3 regions of the Proteiniborus sp. DW1 genome follow, and region 2 is predicted to be linked to each of the others. Evidence: predicted binding sites of a transcription regulator. Region 2 holds the regulator's gene; each other region holds the start of a gene.
What was found. The regulator NrdR, encoded in region 2, represses ribonucleotide reductase genes. The targets are predictions, from matches to a motif close to CACNANATNTNGTG.

Region 1: a site for NrdR is predicted at 3,491-3,504, ahead of DW1_RS02800 (anaerobic ribonucleoside triphosphate reductase). Genes of this name have one in related genera too.
Region 3: a site for NrdR is predicted at 2,635-2,648, ahead of DW1_RS03990 (ribonucleoside triphosphate reductase). Genes of this name have one in related genera too.

Annotation. Positions count from the first base shown of each region.
Region 1 covers NZ_FMDO01000007.1:311,771-318,643, reverse strand. Annotated here, with positions in the region: gene nrdG (anaerobic ribonucleoside-triphosphate reductase activating protein) at 513-1,022, opposite strand; gene DW1_RS02800 (anaerobic ribonucleoside triphosphate reductase) at 1,051-3,372, opposite strand; gene DW1_RS02795 (YitT family protein) at 3,551-4,399, opposite strand; gene sucD (succinate--CoA ligase subunit alpha) at 4,365-5,291, opposite strand; gene sucC (ADP-forming succinate--CoA ligase subunit beta) at 5,291-6,469, opposite strand; partial or broken gene DW1_RS15105 (hypothetical protein) at 6,487-6,873, opposite strand, start outside.
Region 2 covers NZ_FMDO01000031.1:92,817-99,689, forward strand. Annotated here, with positions in the region: gene sigG (RNA polymerase sporulation sigma factor SigG) at 127-900, shown strand; gene DW1_RS08195 (YlmC/YmxH family sporulation protein) at 1,012-1,293, shown strand; gene nrdR (transcriptional regulator NrdR) at 1,393-1,848, shown strand; gene pgeF (peptidoglycan editing factor PgeF) at 2,282-3,106, shown strand; gene DW1_RS08210 (sigma-54 interaction domain-containing protein) at 3,133-4,542, shown strand; gene ord (2,4-diaminopentanoate dehydrogenase) at 4,773-5,819, shown strand; gene ortA (2-amino-4-oxopentanoate thiolase subunit OrtA) at 5,821-6,144, shown strand; gene ortB (2-amino-4-oxopentanoate thiolase subunit OrtB) at 6,137-6,873, shown strand, end outside.
Region 3 covers NZ_FMDO01000014.1:41,400-48,272, reverse strand. Annotated here, with positions in the region: gene DW1_RS03995 (anaerobic ribonucleoside-triphosphate reductase activating protein) at 1-475, opposite strand, end outside; gene DW1_RS03990 (ribonucleoside triphosphate reductase) at 506-2,626, opposite strand; gene DW1_RS03985 (hemerythrin domain-containing protein) at 2,845-3,399, shown strand; gene DW1_RS03980 (M28 family metallopeptidase) at 3,499-4,941, opposite strand; gene DW1_RS03975 (alpha-L-fucosidase) at 5,230-6,537, shown strand; gene DW1_RS03970 (MATE family efflux transporter) at 6,585-6,873, opposite strand, start outside.

The DNA.
Region 1 (6,873 bases), on a different contig from region 2:
AAGCCATCCTTGCTGAAAAATAGTTTAAGCTAAATTCTTTCGCAAGATACAGCTAACTTAACAATTGTTTTAGTAGATGCATTTACTTTATCCATTCACCTTCTTATGTCTAATTTACACAAAGAATTATTAAAAGATAATTCACTAAAGCAAAAAAGCAGTCTAACAGACTTTGTAGTCTGATGAACTGCTTTTTTTATTACTTATTACATCATGACAATGGTAGAAAACATTTAACATTTAAGATTTCTAATCTAATATAAACTGTTCATAAACAATCTTTTCCCAGTAAAAGAAGGTCATACAAAAATTATTTGTCTACCATAAGGGATAAAATAATTGAATATATTAAGTTTTACAATGAAGAGAGAGCACAAAAAAATTAGAATGCATGGTTCCTTTAGAGTATAGAAACCATGCCCCCTAGTGCGCATAAATTTTAATCAAGTTGATTGTCTACTTAACAAAGATCAGTTCAATTTATTATAGATTTTTAGCCTATATCATTTAATCTAAATTAATGCCTGTATTATCTTTCCTTCTTGCATTGTCCTCTTAATATCAATTATTCTCTGATTTTCAGAACCTCTGAATTTTAAAGCCAGATTCCTTTTTTCAATTTCGAATCTACCATCTATCAATATATCTGTGTTCTCTAATAGCTCCTCCCAACCAGTATGTTCAGAGAAACTGCTTACTATGAATTCATAAGTATAGCCTGTGTATGTTACTACATTAAGTCCTAATTCTTTAATGATTTTTGCTAACTTAGACAGTGCTTTTGCTTGCTCGAAAGGCTCACCGCCACTTAATGTTATTCCATCTAATAGAGGATTTTCTTTTACCATACTAACAATGCTCTCAATATTAACTACCTCTCCTCCTTCAAAGGAATGAGTATGTGGGTTGTGACACCCTAAGCAGTTATGCTTACAGCCTTGAGTAAAAACTACAAGGCGTATTCCAGGACCATCCACAATTGATTCCTTAACTATACCTGCAACCCTTATGCCATTACACATAGATAACCACTACCTTAAAGTATATTTCTTACTTCATATAGAAATGCTTTACTCTCTCTCTTTCTTCTGCTCTTTTTGCATCATTAAATCTGTCTAAAGTACCTACTAAATAGCCTGTAATTCTTCGGATTCTTTCAAATTTTACGTTTCCTTCCTCTCTTCCGCATCCAGGACATTGATTTTTTATTATTCCAGAATAGCCGCATAGAGGGTCTCTGTCCACTGGATGATTTATAGAGCCGTATCCTATACCATTTTCCTTCATAGCTCTTATGATTTTTTCAAACGCTGTTACATTCTCTGAAGGATCTCCATCCAACTCAACATATGTTATATGCCCTGCATTTGTAAGCTCATGATATGGAGCTTCTATTTTAATTTTGTCAAATGCAGTTGTTTCATAATAAACAGGCACATGGAAACTATTTGTATAGTAGTCCCTGTCTGTAACTCCCTCAATACTTCCAAATATTCTTTTATCCAAATTCACAAACCTTCCAGCTGTACCTTCTGCTGGCGTAGCAATAAGAGAAAAGTTCATTTTATATTTATTTGAAGCTTCATCCATACGCTTTCTCATATGTCTAATAATACTGAGCCCAAGCTCTTGTGCTTCTTCTGATTCACCATGATGCTTTCCTGTCAAAGCTTTAAGACATTCTGCCAATCCTATAAATCCTACAGTCAATGTTCCATGCTTAAGTACTTCTCTAACCTCATCATCCCAACTAAGTTTATCTGAATCAATCCAAACACCTTGTCCCATTAAGAAAGGAAAGTTCTTAACCTTTTTTCCTGCTTGGATTTCAAACCTATCCAAAAGCTGATTTATTACTAAATCTATTTTTTCATCTAGTTCTCTAAAAAAGTCGTCTATGCTCTTATTATTTTTTAATGCTATTCTAGGAAGATTAATAGTCGTAAAACTTAGATTTCCCCTCCCAAAGACTATTTCTCTTGATGAATCATATTCGTTTGCAATTACTCTTGTTCTACAACCCATATAGGCTATTTCAGTTTCAGGTTTGCCTTTTTTATAGTACTTAAGATTAAACGGAGCATCAATAAAGGAAAAATTAGGAAATAGCCTTTTAGCACTTACTCTGCATGCCAGCTTAAATAAATCGTAGTTTACATCTCCATTATTATAGTTTATACCTTCTTTCACCTTAAATATTTGAATAGGGAATATTGGAGTTTCACCATTACCAAGCCCTGCTTCTGTGGCTAAAAGTAAGTTTTTTATTACCATTCTTCCTTCCAAAGAAGTATCCGTGCCATAGTTAATAGAGCTAAAAGGTACCTGTGCACCTGCCCTGCTATGCATAGTATTTAAGTTATGTATGAATGCCTCCATGGCTTGGAATGTACTCCTGTCTGTTTGTGCATATGCTTTATTTCTAGCATATGCCTGTGCCTTTCTAACTAAATCTGCATCTTTGAAATAATCAAATAGCAGTTTCTCTTCTATTCGAGTGTATTCTTCCTCCATTTTTAAACTAGGTATAAGATTATACTTCTTATCCATTGATTCTATTATGTTTTCTACTATGAGCTCTGTTTCTCTATTATCTGTAAGTAATTCTATAGCATTGGACAAGTTTTTTATATAATGCTTTTTATAAGTCTTTCTAACTCCATGAGCCATCCCATAGTCAAAATTTGGGATACTCTGACCTCCATGCTGGTCATTTTGATTTGATTGTATTGCTATACAAGCAAGAGCAGAATAGCTTTGAATATCATTGGGTTCTCTTAAATGTCCATGTCCTGTACTAAAACCACTTTTAAAAAGCTTCTCAATGTCAATTTGACAGCATGTTGTCGTAAGAGTTAAAAAGTCAAGATCATGTATATGTATGTCTCCGTCTTTATGACTCTTCGAATATTCTGGCTTTAAAATAAACATATTATAGAATTGTTTTGCTCCCTCTGAACCAAACTTAAGCATGGTTCCCATTGCTGTATCTCCATCAATGTTTGCATTTTCACGTTTTATATCATTATCTTCTGCCTCTTTAAAGACTAGATCTTGATATATCTTCATGATTTTAGTATTCATTTCTCTAAGTCTTGTTCTTTCTGCTCTATAAAGTATGTACGCCTTAGCGGTCTCGACCCATCCATTTTCTATAAGAACTCTCTCAACTATATCTTGTACCATCTCAACAGATGGGTTTATATTCATCATTTCCTTTTCAATACAGGCTACTGTCTTCTCTGCTAATAAAAATGCAGCATCGTAGTCTTTTATACCTACAGAGCTTGAAGCCTTAAAAATAGCATTTGCAATTTTTTCAATATTAAATGGAACCTCACGCCCATCTCTTTTTATTATTTTTGTAATCATTTCAATTTCCTCCTTAGCACTATATATAAACTAGTATATTTTTCTGCATATGAATAATAGTGTTATTTATAATATAATATCCATATCGCCCTATATATAGTATATTAATCTTAACACACACTATATATAGAGGTCAATGGATAGACTAAAAATATCATTGGCTTCAAAATAATTTATATTATAAGCTAAGGTTAAACCCTTCTCCTAATACTTCATGCACAAAGCCAACTGTTATAAAGGCGCTTGGATCAGTAACTTTAACATAGTTTCTAATTTTTACATATTGCTTTTTATCAACCACAGTATTTATTATAGTCTTTCTGTTCTTTGAGAAACCTCCGTCTCCAACATACAGTGTCGTTCCCCTATTTATTTCATGAATTATATATTGATTTATAGCTTCACTTTTTTCACTAATTATCATTATGTTCATCTTTGTATTAAATCCAGCTATTACTTTGTCTATTATATAAGTATTAGCTAAAATTCCTAATAAAGCATATAGCCCCATTTCAATTCCAAATGCTAGCCCTGCAAAAAATACAATTAAAAAGTCTGCTAGGAACAATGCCTTGCCTATATCTACATGAAAGAATTTATTCAATATTTTTGCTGCAATATCAGTTCCTCCAGTAGAAGAGTTTCGATAAAAAACCATTCCCATTCCTATTCCTTGTATAAGGATACCATATATCAAATTCAGCATTATATCTTTTATTATTGGCTCATGTAAGGGAGTTATAATTTCAAATATATAGATGACCCCTGACAAAAGAAAGCTTGAATATATGGTATATCCACCAAAATCCTTTCCTATTAGTAAAAAAGCTAAGGCAAATAGGATAAAATTTGAAATTATCATTATTATACCTATTGATATAAAAGGAAATATTTTATTTACAACCATAGCTAGCCCTGTTACACCACCTGTAGCCAGATTTGCAGGAATTAAAAAATAATATAAGCCTGATGCCATTATTAAAATACCAAGATTAATGATTAAAAATCTCTCTATATTGGCTCTCATATTCAATTCTCCACAAATTATTATATTTCAAGGTTTCAGTTAACACAGCTCCTATGCCTATAGGACTCTTTGCTATAGATATGCCGCAATCTGTCATTACTCTAACTTTCTCTTCTGCAGTTCCCTTCCCTCCCGAAATAATGGCACCAGCATGACCCATACGTTTTCCTTTAGGGGCTGTTTTTCCACTAATAAATCCCACGACCGGCTTTATCATGTTTTCTTTAACCCAAAGTGCCGCCTTCTCTTCTGCAGTTCCTCCAATTTCTCCTATCATAACAACTGCGTCTGTTTCATCATCTTTGTTAAATGCCTCTAGAACATCAACGAAGTCCGTCCCATTAATAGGGTCACCACCAATTCCTACGACTGTAGACTGCCCTATTCCTCTTTGAGACAGCTGATAAGCAGCCTCATAGGTTAGTGTTCCAGAACGGGATACTACTCCTATTCTTCCTTTTCTATGAATATACCCTGGCATAATTCCAATTTTGCATTCTCCTGGTGTAATAATTCCTGGGCAATTTGGTCCAATTAACCTAGTTTTCTTACCTTCTAAATACCTTTTGACTATTATCATATCGTTTATAGGTATATGCTCTGTAATGCAGATTACTATCTCTAGTTCAGCATCTATAGCTTCCAGAATAGCATCCTTTGCGAACTTAGCAGGGACATATATTACAGAAGCTGTGGCATTGGTTTCACAAGCTGCTTCCTTTACTGTATCAAATACAGGTATATTCCCTGCTTTTGTCCCCCCTTTACCTGGAGTAACTCCTCCAACTATTTGTGTACCATATTCAAGCATTTGCCTAGTATGATACAATGCTGTTTTTCCAGTTATACCTTGCACTATTACTTTTGTATGCTTATCTACCCATATACTCATTACAATCCCTTCCCTTTCATATTAGTTAGCTCTACTATCTTTCTAGCACCTTCATCCATAGTTGCAACAGTTACTATATCTAGATTAGAATTATCTAGTATTTCTCTGCCTATTTCTACATTTGTCCCTTCTAAGCGTACTACTAAAGGAACATTTAATCCTGCTTCATTAGCTGCATTTACTATTCCTCTAGCAATGACATCACATTTCAGTATGCCTCCAAAAATATTAACAAAGACTCCTCTGACACGATTATCTGATAAGATTATCTTAAAAGCGTTAGTAACCTTTTCCTCTGACGCTCCTCCCCCAACATCAAGAAAGTTAGCTGGTTCTCCTCCATATGTCTTTATAATATCCATAGTAGCCATTGCTAGACCCGCACCATTTACTAAGAAGCCAATATATCCATCTAATGGAATATATGATAAATCATATTTTGAATCCTCAATTTCCTTTTTGTCTTCTTCGTTTAAATCTCTATATTCTAGCAGTTCTTCATTTCTATATAAACTATTATCATCAAAATTTAACTTTGCATCTAATGCAACTACTTTACCTTCCTTTGTTATTACCAGAGGGTTTATTTCAGCTAAGGTACAATCTTTTTCGATAAAACATCTATATAAATTCTTAAATATTTTTACTAAATCATTTGTCAAGGCTTCAGGTATATTAATATTTATGCATAGTCTTCTAACTTGAAAATCAGACAGGCCTATTAGAGGGTCTATTACTTCCTTAAAAATTTTATTTGGTGATTTTAATGACACCTCCTCTATATCTGTCCCACCTTCCTCCGAAGCTATTATAACTACCCTAGATGCCTCTCTGTCTAATGTTAATCCTACATAATATTCTTTGTCTATATCACAACCTTCTTCTATTAAAAGAGCTTTTATTTCTCTTCCTTCTGAACTAGTTTGAGGGGTCACTAACCTTTTACCTAATAATTCCTTTGAATATGCTACGACTTCTTCTATGCTTTTAGCTATTTTTACTCCTCCTGCTTTTCCTCTTCCTCCAGCATGAATTTGAACCTTTACTACTGCTATATCGCTTTCAATTCTCCAAGCAGCCCTTTCAACATCCTCTACCCTATGAATGACTCCTCCTCTAGGTACTGGTATTTCGTAATTCTTTAGTATTTCTTTAGCTTGATATTCATGAATATTCATTTTTTAGCCCCCTTACTTTATACCTTGAATAAAATATTTGTGAATATAATCTTAAAAAGTAGTGCAAAGGGATATGCTGCTCCATAGTATACTGTCACATCATCACTATCTGTTACTTCCATTGAAGCCGCTAGACCAGGCGTACTGGTCATAGCTCCGCATATGCCTCCTAAAAGCTATATAGTATTTAGCTTTATTATCCTCTTTCCAACAATATACCCTATTAGTATACTGAAAATTGATGTAGTCGCTCCCACTAATAATAGTTGAGCTCCTAGTGTCTTAATTAAATTTATGGCACTATAGCCATAGTTGAGCCTTACTATAGCAAGAAACATGTTTAGGCAAATATCCCTTACTGTAGATAATTGGTTTTTGTTCATACAGAGGCTTAGATGTCCAAG
Region 2 (6,873 bases):
GAGCATGGTCTAATTTTTTTATATAGCTTAATCTATTTACATCAATTGTTGAATAATAACACTTAAAGAAGGCAATAATTTTTATGTAAAAGGGGCAAAACATCAAGAAAGGAATGAATTACTTATATGCATATAAATAAAGTAGAAATATGCGGAGTAAACACCTCAGAACTACCAGTACTTACTAATAGTGAAATGAGAGCATTATTTGATAGAATACATGCAGGCGATATGAGTGCAAGAGAAGAATTTGTTAAAGGAAATTTGAGATTAGTTCTAAGTGTTATTCAAAGATTCAGTAAAAGAGGCGAGCATGTTGATGATTTGTTCCAAGTAGGATGTATAGGGCTAATAAAAGCAATAGATAATTTTGACTTATCACAAAATGTTAGGTTTTCTACTTATGCTGTTCCTATGATTATTGGGGAAATTAGAAGATATTTACGGGATAATAATTCAATTAGAGTAAGCAGATCATTGAGAGATATTGCATATAAGGCACTACAAGCTAGGGATCACCTAGTAAATAAAAATTCAAAGGAACCTACAATTACTGAGATAGCCGAGGCACTAGGATTACCAAAAGAAGAAGTAGTTTTTGCTTTAGATGCAATTCAAGATCCTATATCATTATTTGAACCTATATATCATGATAGTGGCGATGCAATATTTGTTATGGATCAGGTAAGTGATGAAAAAAGCGAAGATGAAACTTGGTTGGAGGAGATTGCTTTGAGAGAAGCTATAAGAAAGCTAAACGATAGAGAGAAATTAATTCTCAATCTAAGATTTTATGAAGGTAAGACACAGATGGAGGTAGCTGAAGAAATAGGAATATCTCAAGCGCAGGTATCGAGACTAGAGAAAACAGCTTTAAAACATATGAGGAAGCTAATTTAGTTTAGCTCAATATTAAAGGCTTACCATTGTTTCACTGGTCAAATATTAGTAATAATACTATGTGTTAAGTTAATATATATAGTATATAATTATTTTAAAGAAGGTGAAACAATGGTAAAGACTACTGATTTACGTGAAAAGGAAGTAATAAATGTAAGGGATGGGACAAGAATAGGGTATATATCAGATTTAGAAGTGAATTTAGAGAAAGGAACAATTGAAGCTATTGTCTTACCAGGACCAGGAAGAATACTAGGCTTGTTTGGTAAGAATCAAGACTATGTTATAAGGTGGCAAAACATTGTTAGAATAGGCTCAGATGTTATTTTAGTAGATCTTAACACAAGCACTGATGATTTTTTATTCTATGGAGGAGAGGATAGAGAGGTTTAGAAATAATACCAATCAAGCAAATGGCATGTTTAGAAGTAGACATTAAATAAAAGATGTAATATAATTTGATTAAGACTTAGCAAAATGGAGGGGAAAAAGATGAAGTGCCCTTTTTGTGATTATTATGAATCCAAAGTAATTGATTCTAGGCCTACAGATGAAGGACAAGCTATTCGTAGAAGAAGAGAATGTACTAAGTGTGGTAAGAGATTTACAACTTATGAAAAGATTGAAGATATACCTCTTGTAGTAATTAAAAAGGATGGAAATAGACAATCATACAATAGAAATAAACTCCTAAACGGAATAATTAGAGCCTGTGAAAAAAGACCTGTTTCTATTAAGGTTATTGAAGATATGGTTGATGAAATCGAGAAGTCCTTATTTAATTCTATGGAAAGGGAAATAACCACTGATCTCATAGGAGAAATGGTTATGAATAGGCTTAAAAATATTGATGAAGTAGCATATGTTAGATTTGCTTCGGTGTATAGACAGTTTAAGGACTTGAATACATTTATGGATGAACTTAAGAAAATACTTGATGAAAAATAGGACTCATATGAGTCCTTTTAAAATATTTTAGGTAAAGGAACATGCTGGAAACACACGCTCTCGGTTAGCAGTCTCTTTACACAAATTTATTAGCTCGCTAAGCTCACATAAATTTGGTAAGAGTTGCATTTGACCTACCATCGATTCATTTCATGAATCGGGTTAGGTCATAATCGGACATGAATAATTCTATAGTTCATTCCAACATGAAATCCTACAACTTGCAAACTCGCTTCGGTTAATGGAGTTACAGAAATCTTTGATTTCGTCGTAACTCCTTATGTCAGCGTATGCTGACCTTACCTTAATTGTTTGTTTAACGGATTTCATGTCTGCATTCACTAAGAATTACACTCATGTCCTGCAAATGTTCGCTTAGTGTTTACACCATGTTTCTCGTAATATTATATAGAATGTTAATAGAGGTGATATTGTGAATGAAAATATAGGCTTTGAGTTAAGAGAAATAAATGGACTTGAGTATTATATAATCCCTAGCTTTGATGAAACAGGACTAGTTAAACATGGGTTTACTACTAGAATTGGTGGTATAAGCCCTGAGCCTTTTAATACCTTAAATTTAGGTATAAAAACTGAAGATAAAAAAGAAAATGTAATGAAGAATTTTCAAAAAATATCAGATGCTTTTAATGTTTCAATAGAAAAAATAGTGTTATCAGACCAAGTACATGGAACAACTATTAGAATAATTACTGAAGAGGATGCTGGTAAAGGTTTGGTTAAACCTTTAGACTATAAAGAAGTTGATGGGCTTTTAACTAATGTAAAAGATCTAATGCTTCTGACCTTTTACGCTGACTGTGTTCCACTATTTTATCTCGATAAAGTGAAAAAAGTAGTGGGAGTTGCTCATGCAGGTTGGAAGGGAACTGTGGCAAGGATAGGTGAGAAAATGATTAATACAATGAAAGATATGTATGGTTCGAATCCTGAAGATATATTAGTAGGAATAGGTCCTTCTATAGGGGCATGTTGTTATACAGTTAGAAAAGATGTATATGATAGATTTAAAGAAAATTTATCATCTATTGAAGATGTTCTTATGAGAGAGACTACAAGCACATGGAAACTAGATTTATGGAATGCAAATAAAAAGATATTAGAGGAAAACGGGGTATTAAGTAGAAATATAACCATATCTGAATTATGTACTAGCTGTAATAACCATAAATTCTTTTCTTATAGAAAAGATAATGGCAAAACAGGAAGAATGGCCGCTATTATACAGCTTAAATAATGTAAGGATAGAAAAGGGATGATTATATGAGGTCTCATGAGTTTGAAAAGCTATTACTGCAAAAAATTTTGCAGCATATAGATGTAGGGATTCATGTAGTAGATGCTGATGGCAAAACAATATTTTATAATGAATCAATGGCTAAACTAGAAGGCATAGAAAGAGAAAAAGTTATTAATAGGCAGTTACTAGAATTATTTCCTAGTCTAAACGAGCATACAAGTACTTTATTAAGTGTTGTCAATACTGGACAAAAAATAATCGATAGAACTCAGACATATCTAAATTATAAAGGTAAAAAAATCACTACTATAAATACAACTATCCCTATTAAAAAGGACAAAACCATCCTAGGAGCTTTGGAAATTGCGAGAAATGTTACAAACATTCAAAAGCTATCTGAACAATTGGTAGATTTACAAGCAGAGCTAATAGGGGAACAAGAAAAAAAAGTCTCATATTATGACAATAAATATAGATTTGAAGATTTAATAGGTTATAATGAAAGTTTTGTAAGAGCTGTAGATATAGCTAGAAAGGCAAGGAATTCTAATTCTAGTGTTCTTATTTATGGAGAAACAGGTTCTGGAAAAGAGCTTTTTGCTCAAAGTATACACTATGATGGAAGCAGAAAAAATAAGCCATTTATAGGACAAAACTGTGCAGCTTTACCGGAATCCTTATTGGAGGGAATTTTGTTTGGTACAGTAAAAGGGAGTTTCACTGGTGCAGTAGATAGACCTGGTTTATTTGAGCAGGCTAATGGAGGTACGTTATTATTAGACGAAATAAACTCAATGGGCGTTTCTCTACAAGCAAAGCTCCTCAGGGTACTTCAAGAAGGTTATATTAGAAGGGTTGGAGGTTTAAAAGAAATCCCTATAGATGTGAGAATAATAGCTACCACTAATGAAAACCCTATTGAGTCAATAAATAAAGGGACCATTAGGAAAGACCTTTTTTATAGGCTCAATGTAATATCAATTAATGTTCCACCTTTAAGGGAAAGAAAAGATGATATAAAACTTTTATGCGCACACTTCATAAAAAGGTTTAACAAATTATTCAATAAAGATGTTTGGGTCATTTCACAGGATATGATGCAAAACTTTATGAAACATTCTTGGCCAGGAAATGTTCGAGAACTTGAAAATCTTATTGAAGGTGCAATGAATCTGATTCCTAAGGATGAACACGTTTTGAAAAATGAACATTTTTATGGATTTGTACCTAGTGCGCTAGAAGATGAATCTAATTATAATGATATAATTCATTCGCGCAAACCATTAACGGAAATAATGGAATCCATAGAGAGAAAATTGATACAAAAGGCTTTGGACGAAGCTGGATATAGCATTTCTGAAGCTGCAAGGATTCTAAAAATAAAAAGACAAACGTTACAACATAAAATAAAAAAATATGAAATACCTTTATAACTGCAAATAAATTTGCATAGCGATGCAAATTTATTTGCGTTTTTTTATTTTGTTTCTTCTTTTTTCTAAAAGCTTTATATGTAATAAAGGCTTAAAAAGAACTTTAGCTAATTATATGTTTTATTGGCAAAGATATTGCATTAATACTAAGTGATTATTTATGTATTTTTTTATTGTATTTTTTATGCATTATTTTAACAATATTTAAAAATATTTTGGAGGTGTAGTTTATGGATAATGTAAAAGTAGTTATTTGGGGGTTTGGTGCCATGGGTAGTGGAATGGCAAGGATGCTTTTAAAGAAAAAAGGCGTAGAGATTGTTGGGGTTTGCGACTTAGACCCAAATAAAGTAGGTAAAAGTATTTATGAAGTATTAGGTACTGAAAGTGAAGGTAGACCAGAAGTAATCATTAAAAACAAAATAGAGGAAGTTTTAACTGAGAAATGCTGTGATATTTGCTTGTGTGCTACTGATTCCTTTACTAAGAATGCTTTCCCTAAATTAAAATATGCACTAGAAAAGAAGGTCAATGTAATATCAACTGCAGAAGAAATGGCATATCCATATGCTCAAAGTCCAGAATTAGCTAAGGAACTTGATAATATAGCTAAGGAAAACGGTGTCACAGTTTTAGGTACAGGAATAAATCCAGGATTAATAATGGACCTATTAGTAGTATGCTTAACAGGATGTATGATTGATGTAGAGCATATAGAGGCGAAGCGTGTAAACAGCTTGTCACCATTTGGACCTGCTGTAATGGAAGAACAGGGAGTTGGATTAACAGTAGAGGAATTTGAAAAAGGGGTAGCAGACGGCACATTAGCAGGACATGTTGGATTCCCAGAGTCCATACAGATGATTGCAAGAGCAATAGGATGGGAAGTTGAAAAAATAGAACAGCAAATGAAACCTATAGTAACTAGCGTTGATAGAAAATCTCCATTTGGATTTGCTAAGGCTGGAGATGTAGCTGGTGTAAATATGACAGGGCAAGGATATGTAAATGGAGAAGTTAAAATAGATATGATACATCCACAGCAAATAGAGCCAGAAATGGAAGGTACTTATACTGGAGACTACATAACAATAAAAGGCACTCCTGAAGTAAATATGGCTATTAAACCAGAAGTAGAGGGTGGATTAGGTACTATAGCTATGTGTGTTAATATGATTCCTCATGTTATAAACGCAGAACCAGGACTAAAGACAATGATAGACTTACCAGTTCCAAGAGCAATTATGGGGGATATGAGAGATTTAATTAGAAAGTAGGGTGAATATAGTGGAAATTGCAAGAAAAGGTGATTGGGTAAGAATACATAATATTGTATTGACTCCTGACCAGAGAGCATCACAGGTGCCAGAAGACACTAGAAGTGTCCCTCTTGAAATATGGACTAAGGGTTTTCTTCTTGACGATGAGGCTAAGATAGGAGATGAAGTAAATATAGAAACCTATATTGGCAGGAAAGTATCTGGTAAATTAATAGAGATAAATCCTTATTATGAACATGATTTTGGGAAATGTGTTCCAGAGCTATTATATATAGGTAAGCAGTTAAGGGACATTCTTGAAGGTGGTGAGGAAAATGAATAAGGATATAAGCTACGATGCAGTTATGGCTAGAAAGAAAGAGATTATGAAACAAGCTATAGGTATCGATTACGATAAGTTTGAAACTGGGGGAATAGCCTTTGACTATGAGAGAATGATGAGAGAAACAGGCTATACATTACAAGAAATGCAAGAAATACAAAGTAAGACAGGAGTAGGAAATACTCCAATACTAGAGCTAAAAAACCTCACTAAACTAGCTAGGAAATTAGCTCCTAAAGGAAAGGGGGCTAGAATATTCATAAAAGATGAAGCAGCAAATCCATCAGGAAGCTTCAAGGCTAGAAGAGCAGCCATAAGCGTTTATCATGCAAAGAAACTAGGCTATAAAGGCGTTATAGCTGCTACAAGTGGTAACTATGGAGCTGGAGTAGCTAGTCAAGCTGCCATGAGAGGACTTAAATGTATTGTTGTTCAAGAATGTTATGATTCGAAAGGCGTTGGTCAGCCTGAAATAGTTGAAAAGGCTAGAAAGTGTGAGGCGCTAGGCGCTGAAGTAGTTCAATTATCAGTAGGTCCAGAGCTTTTTTACACATTTTTAAGACTGTTAGAAGATACTGGGTACTTTAATGCATCGTTGTATACTCCTTTTGGTATTGCAGGTGTGGAAACATTGGGCTATGAGATAGCTATGCAATTTAGAGCAAGAGAAGGGAGAGACCCGGATGTGGTAGTGGCAACTAATGCAGGAGGAGGAAACCTAACAGGAAC
Region 3 (6,873 bases), on a different contig from region 2:
TTCTAAACTCATAATCAATATATGAATTTTTTAGTATATCGATGCTTTCAATTACTCTTTCTATAGCAAAGTCAGCATTTGCTACAGTATTATATTTGTCTATTGGAGCCTTTATATCCATAGCTACATAATCCACTAGTTCATCTGCTACAAGTTTATTCAGTGTATATGGGCTAGTTCCGTTAGTATCTAACTTTACTAAATAGCCTTTAGTCTTTACCTTTTCTATAAAATCATATAATCCATCATGAAGGGTTGGCTCTCCCCCAGATATACATACTGCATCTAACACTTTCTTTCTTTTCTCAAGGTAATCAAATATAAAGTCTTCTGTTATTTTTTCACCTTTATTATAAACAAGGTCAGAGTTATGGCAATAGCTGCATCTAAAGTTACAGCCACCTGTAAAAAACACTGTACTTATCTTATCAGGATAATCTATAAATGATGATTTTTGGTGTCCCTTAAATTCCATACTCTTTTCCTCTCTATTATGAAACTTTTGTTATATCGCAGCTTTTGCAGTATTAATACTTGCATTTAGGCTTTCTTCTGTATCAAACTCTAACCTGTCCTTATATTCTTCCTTTTTACCTTTATTCCAAGATTGAACAGGTCTATGGAACCCAACTACTCTAGTCCAAACTTCTGTATCTTTTCCACACTCTGGACAAGTAAATTGCTCTCCTTTTAGATATCCATGTTCCGGACATATACTATAGGTTGGTGTAATAGTTAAATATGGTATTCTGCTGTTTTCAAAAGCTCTTTTCAGCAGTAACTTAACTGTTTCAGTACTTTCAATCTCTTCGCCTATAAAGCCGTGTAACACAGTTCCTCCCGTATATAGTGTCTGAAGCTTATCCTGATGCTCTATTGCTTCAAATATATCTTTAGTGTGACCTACAGGTAACTGAGTAGAGTTAGTATAATATGGCTCATCTGTTCCCTGTGTAAATATTCTAGGGTACATTTTCTTGTCCATCCTAGCAAATCTGTAAGCAGCTCCTTCAGCTGGAGATGCTTCAAGATTCCAAAGACTTCCTGTTTCCTCTTGGAATATTTGGATTACTCTGTTCATGAATTCCATTACATCTATAGCAAGTTCTCTACCTTCCTCCGTAGTGATATCTTTACCAAGTAAATTGACACATGCTTCATTCATTCCATTTAAGCCTATGGTACTGAAGTGATTCTTGAAATATTCTCCATGTGCATCTTTTACTGATTGGAGATAAAACTTTGAATATGGATAAAGCCCTGCATCCATATATCTTTCAAGCACCTTACGTTTTGTTTCACATATTTCCTTGGAAATCTCCATTAGTTCTCTAACTCTTCTCTTAAATTCTTCTACTGATTGGGCTAGATAGCCTATACGTCCCATGTTCAGAGTAACCACATTTATAGAGCCTGTAAGAGGATTAGCTCCAAATAATCCTCCTCCTCTTCGTCTAAGTTCTCTATTATCAAGTCTCAGTCTGCAGCACATACTCCTAACATCCTCTGGACTTAAGTCACTGTTTATAAAATTTGCAAAATATGGAGTGCCAAACTTCCTCGTCATCTCCATAATGGAATTAACCACTTCTGAATTCCAAGGAAAATCCTTAGTTATGTTAATTGTAGGTATTGGGAAGCTAAAGCTCCTACCTGCTCCATCTCCTTCCATCATTACCTCACAATAAGCCTTATTAAACATATCCATTTCCTTCTGAAATTCTCCATAAGTTTTATCTCTTCTTTTTCCTCCGATAATAACTTCCATATTCTTAATCATTGGATGCGGCGTAATATCTAAGGTTATATTAGTAAAAGGAGTTTGAAAACCAACCCTCGTAGGTATATTTAAGTTGAAAACAAAGCTCCTAACTGCTCTCTTTACTTCGTCATAGCTTAATTTATCATAATAAATAAATGGCGCAACATATGTATCTAAGGAACTAACAGCTTGAGCCCCTGCCGCCTCCCCTTGAAGCGTATATAACCAGTTAACTATCTGACCTAAGAATGATTGTAAGTGACTTGCAGGTGAAGATTCTATTTTGCTGCTAGCGCCTTTAAAACCATGTAAAAGAAGAGCTTCTAAGTCCCAACCACAGCAATAAGGTGCTAATAATCCTAAATCATGAATATGCAAATCTCCTTTTATATGTGGGTCTCTTAATTCTTTTCTATATATTTTATTAAGCCAGTATTTTTTAGTTATAGATTCAACAATATGATTATTTAAGCCCTGTAAGCTAAATCCCATATTAGCATTTTCATTGATTCTCCAGTCATCAAGTGACACATATTCATCAATTAAAGTCTCAGCATCCATAAAAAGATTTCTAGCTTCCCTTAATTCTTCATGTTTTTTTCTATACAATATGTAAGCCTTTGCAGTTTTGGCATGACCCTCTTCAATTAGAACCTTTTCAACTATATCTTGAATATCTTCCACAGTTGGTATACTTGCACCATGAGCCTCTGTTAGTATATTTACTACTATTTTAGAAAGTCTCTCTGCAGTTTCTCTATTATCTCCACCTACTGATTTAGCTGCTGCAAAAATGGCATTTTCAATTTTTTTTACATCAAAATCGACAATATCTCCGTTTCTTTTCTGTATCCTAGTAATCAAGGCATTACCCCCTTATATTGTGGTTGTAAGGTTATTAATACATATATATTGTATATAACTATATAATATTATAGATTATACTAGATATATTTACAACTTATCTCGCCAACTTTTTATGTTTTTTTATTTTTAAGACAAAAGCACTACTGATTATAAAATAGTGTTTATTATTCTTTTTTGTGGATAATAATAAGGTAAAGACTGTTTGAGGTGATGCTATGAACACAATACAAATATTAGTAAATGAACATGATAATATTAAGAAAGTACTTAAAGTAATTAGAAAAATATGTGTAGCTATTGTAGAGGGAAAAGAAATTCCACATGATGATTTAGTTTCTATAATTGATTTTATAAGAAATTATGCAGATAAGTACCACCATGGAAAAGAAGAGGATATGTTGTTTAAAGATATGGAATCTGAGCTAACTGATAAAATAGGTAATGGGCCAGTCCAAGGGATGCTTATCGAGCATGATTGGGGAAGAGGCTTTGTTAGAGACCTAGAGGTTGCTTTAAAAGCATATAAAGAAGGCAGCAATGATGTTAAGGTTGATGTAATTGCAAATGCTATGGGTTATGCAAATCTACTAGAAAAACATATATTTAAAGAAGATAATATGCTTTTTAAATACGCAGAGAGAAATCTAAAGAAAGAAACTATGAATAAGCTAGATAGACAATTTAAAGAATATGAAGAAAATAATGAACATATTCAAACTAAGGAAAAGTATATTAGATTAGTAGAAGAACTAGAGAAAAAGTACATGTAAATAAGTTGTCATCCTAGGTGTAGTGAATATCCCCCATCCCCCTTCACTGACGCATTGGATGACAACTTTTTTGTCTCAATCCTAGATTAAGCTACTATGTTAAAAAGCATTTTTATCAATATAATATAGTACAAGCTTAGTTATTTCAGTAATTCGCTTTTCATCTACCTTATCTATTGTATCCTCAGGAGTATGATATCCATTTTTCAAATCCATATTGATTAAGCATAAAACGTCTATTCCCTTTGTTCCAAAAGGATAATGATCACTTCCCTGTCCTGCATCTTGGACACAATCTATTTTTAACGCCTTTGAATACCTATAAAATTCTTCTCTCAGCTTTATATTAGTACTATCAAAGCTCAGTAGTGTAAGAGGCATTTCTGTTTTTGAGCCTACCATATCTAAATTAATCATAACTGTCCTATCTTTGTTCAGTGGATATATCGGGTTATTGACATAATGGTAAGAGCCATATATACCCTCTTCTTCTCCATTAAATGCAATAAATAAAATCGATTTTTTAGGTTTGTAATTTCCTTCTTTTAGAATCCTGGCTATTTCCATCATTACAGCTGTACCTGAAGCATTGTCTAATGCTCCTGGATTATATGTACCATTTTTGTTATCTCCTGCATGGTCAAAATGGGCCCCTATAATAATAAACTCTTCTTTAAGAACCTTATCTTTCCCTTCTATATATCCTATTACATTTGCAGAAGTTACATTTTCTATTGCATAGTCCGCCTTCATACTTATCTCTAACCCAGCATTAGAAGCTTTAACTAACTCGTTAAACACTGTCACATTGCAGTTAAAGAGCAAGGGTTGCCCTTCTTCAAACTTGGCTGTTGGTTGGGCGTTAGGTCCCACCACAAAACTACCATACATATGATTAGGATTATCGATATCAACTTCTATAATCATTCCACCAATTTTACTGTTTCCTGATAGTACCTTGTTAATTAGTTTTCTATTTCCCTCACTAGCTAAAATATTTCTTGGTACAAGAAGTACCTTCCCATCATAAGATTCAATATCCTTCATGATATTTTCTGTATTATCTACAACTATACCTTTTCCCTTTAACTCACCTTTAATGCTCAATGAAGGAACTCCTGTATTTACAGAAAACTCTTTTATATATTCAAAGTCTTTTTCAACTTCACCTTTTTCATTTAATATTTGTAGCTTTGGAGCACTATACGTAAATCTAACATTATGGTCAAAATGCTGTAGGTATGTGTCTAAAACACCTGGGTAATCAAGCTTGATTTTTTTAAAATAGTTGGCAATGTAATGGGTAGCAAGCTCATTTCCTTTAGTTCCTGCAAGTCTTCCTTTATATTTTTCTGAGGTCAATTCTTCAATTATTTTCATAATATTTTTAGAATCTAAATCTTTTTCTCTAATATTCTCAAAAGCAGTATTCTGGATTAGTTCACTATTATTGACTTTGCCAAATGTAGCGCATCCAGTTAAAAATAAAGAAACAATAAGTACAGTACTAATCATAAAAGTTAGTTTTCTATTAGTCCTCACCTTAACACCCCCATATATAATTATATACATAATAATACAAATTATTGTCAAAAAAACAAATAGAAATAAAACTCAATCGAAACTTAATAAACTAAGGTGATTTTACTAAAACTCATAAAGTTAATCTCTCGATAATAATCATTATATAATAGAGCTTGCCTATCTTTAAGTAAACAAGCTTAAAAAATTAGTAAAGTCAGCTATGGACACTCAATAAAGCTTTATATATACTAGTAAATAAGAAAAGAGCTTAAGATAGATTCGGATATAATCACAGGAGGAATTAAAATGGACCTAGTAAAAGAAAGAAATAAAAGAACAGCTTGGTTTCTTAAAGATAGGTTTGGAATGTTTATTCACTGGGGACTTTACTCAATCCCAGCACGGGGAGAATGGGTCATGACTAATGAAAAAATGTCAAAGGAAGAATATATGCAATATTTCGAAGAATTTGACCCAATATTCTACGATCCTAAGTACTGGGCTAAAGTCGCAAAAAACTCTGGAATGAAATATGCTGTCATGACAGCCAAACACCATGATGGTTTTTGCCTGTTTGATAGTAAGCTTACAGATTATAAATCTACTAATACTAAAGCTAGAAGAGACTTAATAAAAGAATATGTAGATGCTTTTAGAACAGAAGGCCTTAAAGTTGGCTTATATTATTCTATTATAGATTGGCACCATGATGACTTCCCTCATTATGGAGATAGACACCATCCTATGAGAGACAACGAGAAGTACAAAGACGTAAAACATAACTTTGAAAGGTATCTAGAATACATGCATGGACAAGTTCGAGAGCTTTGCACCAACTACGGTAAAATAGACATACTTTGGTTCGACTTCTCCTATGATGATATGACTGGCGAGAAGTGGAAAGCTACCAAACTAATAAATATGGTGAGAGAATTACAACCTGACGTCATAATAGATAATAGATTAGAAGCAAGTGGCGAAAACTCAGGAAGTATCATGACCAATAATCCTAATTTTTACGCTGGAGACTTTGCATCACCTGAACAAATAATACCTCCAGAAGGAATAGTAGATGAAAATGGAAATCCAGTTCCTTGGGAAGCTTGTATTACTATGAACAATCATTGGGGGTACTCATCAGAAGATAAGAATTTTAAATCTCCTAAGATGATTATTAGAAAGCTGGTAGAATGTGTTAGTAAAAACGGAAACCTACTATTAAATATTGGGCCTAATGCAAAGGGTGAAATTCCTGAGGAATCTCTGCGCATCTTAGAAGCTATAGATAAATGGATGAAGCAAAATGGAAACAGTATATATAATTGTGGAAAATCAATGCTACCAAAACCTGAATGGGGTTATTTCACCCAAAACCAAAATAAGCTCTATGCCCATATATTTGATGGTAGTATAGGACCTTTAGGCATTCAAGGACTAAATGGTAAGGTTAAAAAAGCCAGATTGCTTTCTGACGGTTCTGAATTAAAGTTAATTAAACCTTGGAATACTATGGATTACAATGATTATATCTTTATAAATTTTGGTAAGCCTGAACATCTTACTCATCCTCTACCAGATGATATAGATACTGTTGTAGAATTTGAATTATTATAAATATAATAAAGGGTCAGATAACATTCTGACCCATCTATATTCTCATCCTACATATGTTCAACAACATTTCTAACCCATTTATTTGAAAGCAATCTAGGTATTCCAATGGCTGCCTTAACAACCTCTTCTAGAGTAACTAAAGCCACTACCCAATAAACCGGAATTTTCAAAACTAAGGCACCTAAAAATGATAATGGCACTCCTACAAGCCACACTGAACCCATCTCTAGGAACATAGAAAACCTAGTATCTCCACCACTTCTAAAAATACCAACTATTAATAAACCATTCACTATCTTTATACTCAATGAAAGAGAAATAACTATGAGCATCTTA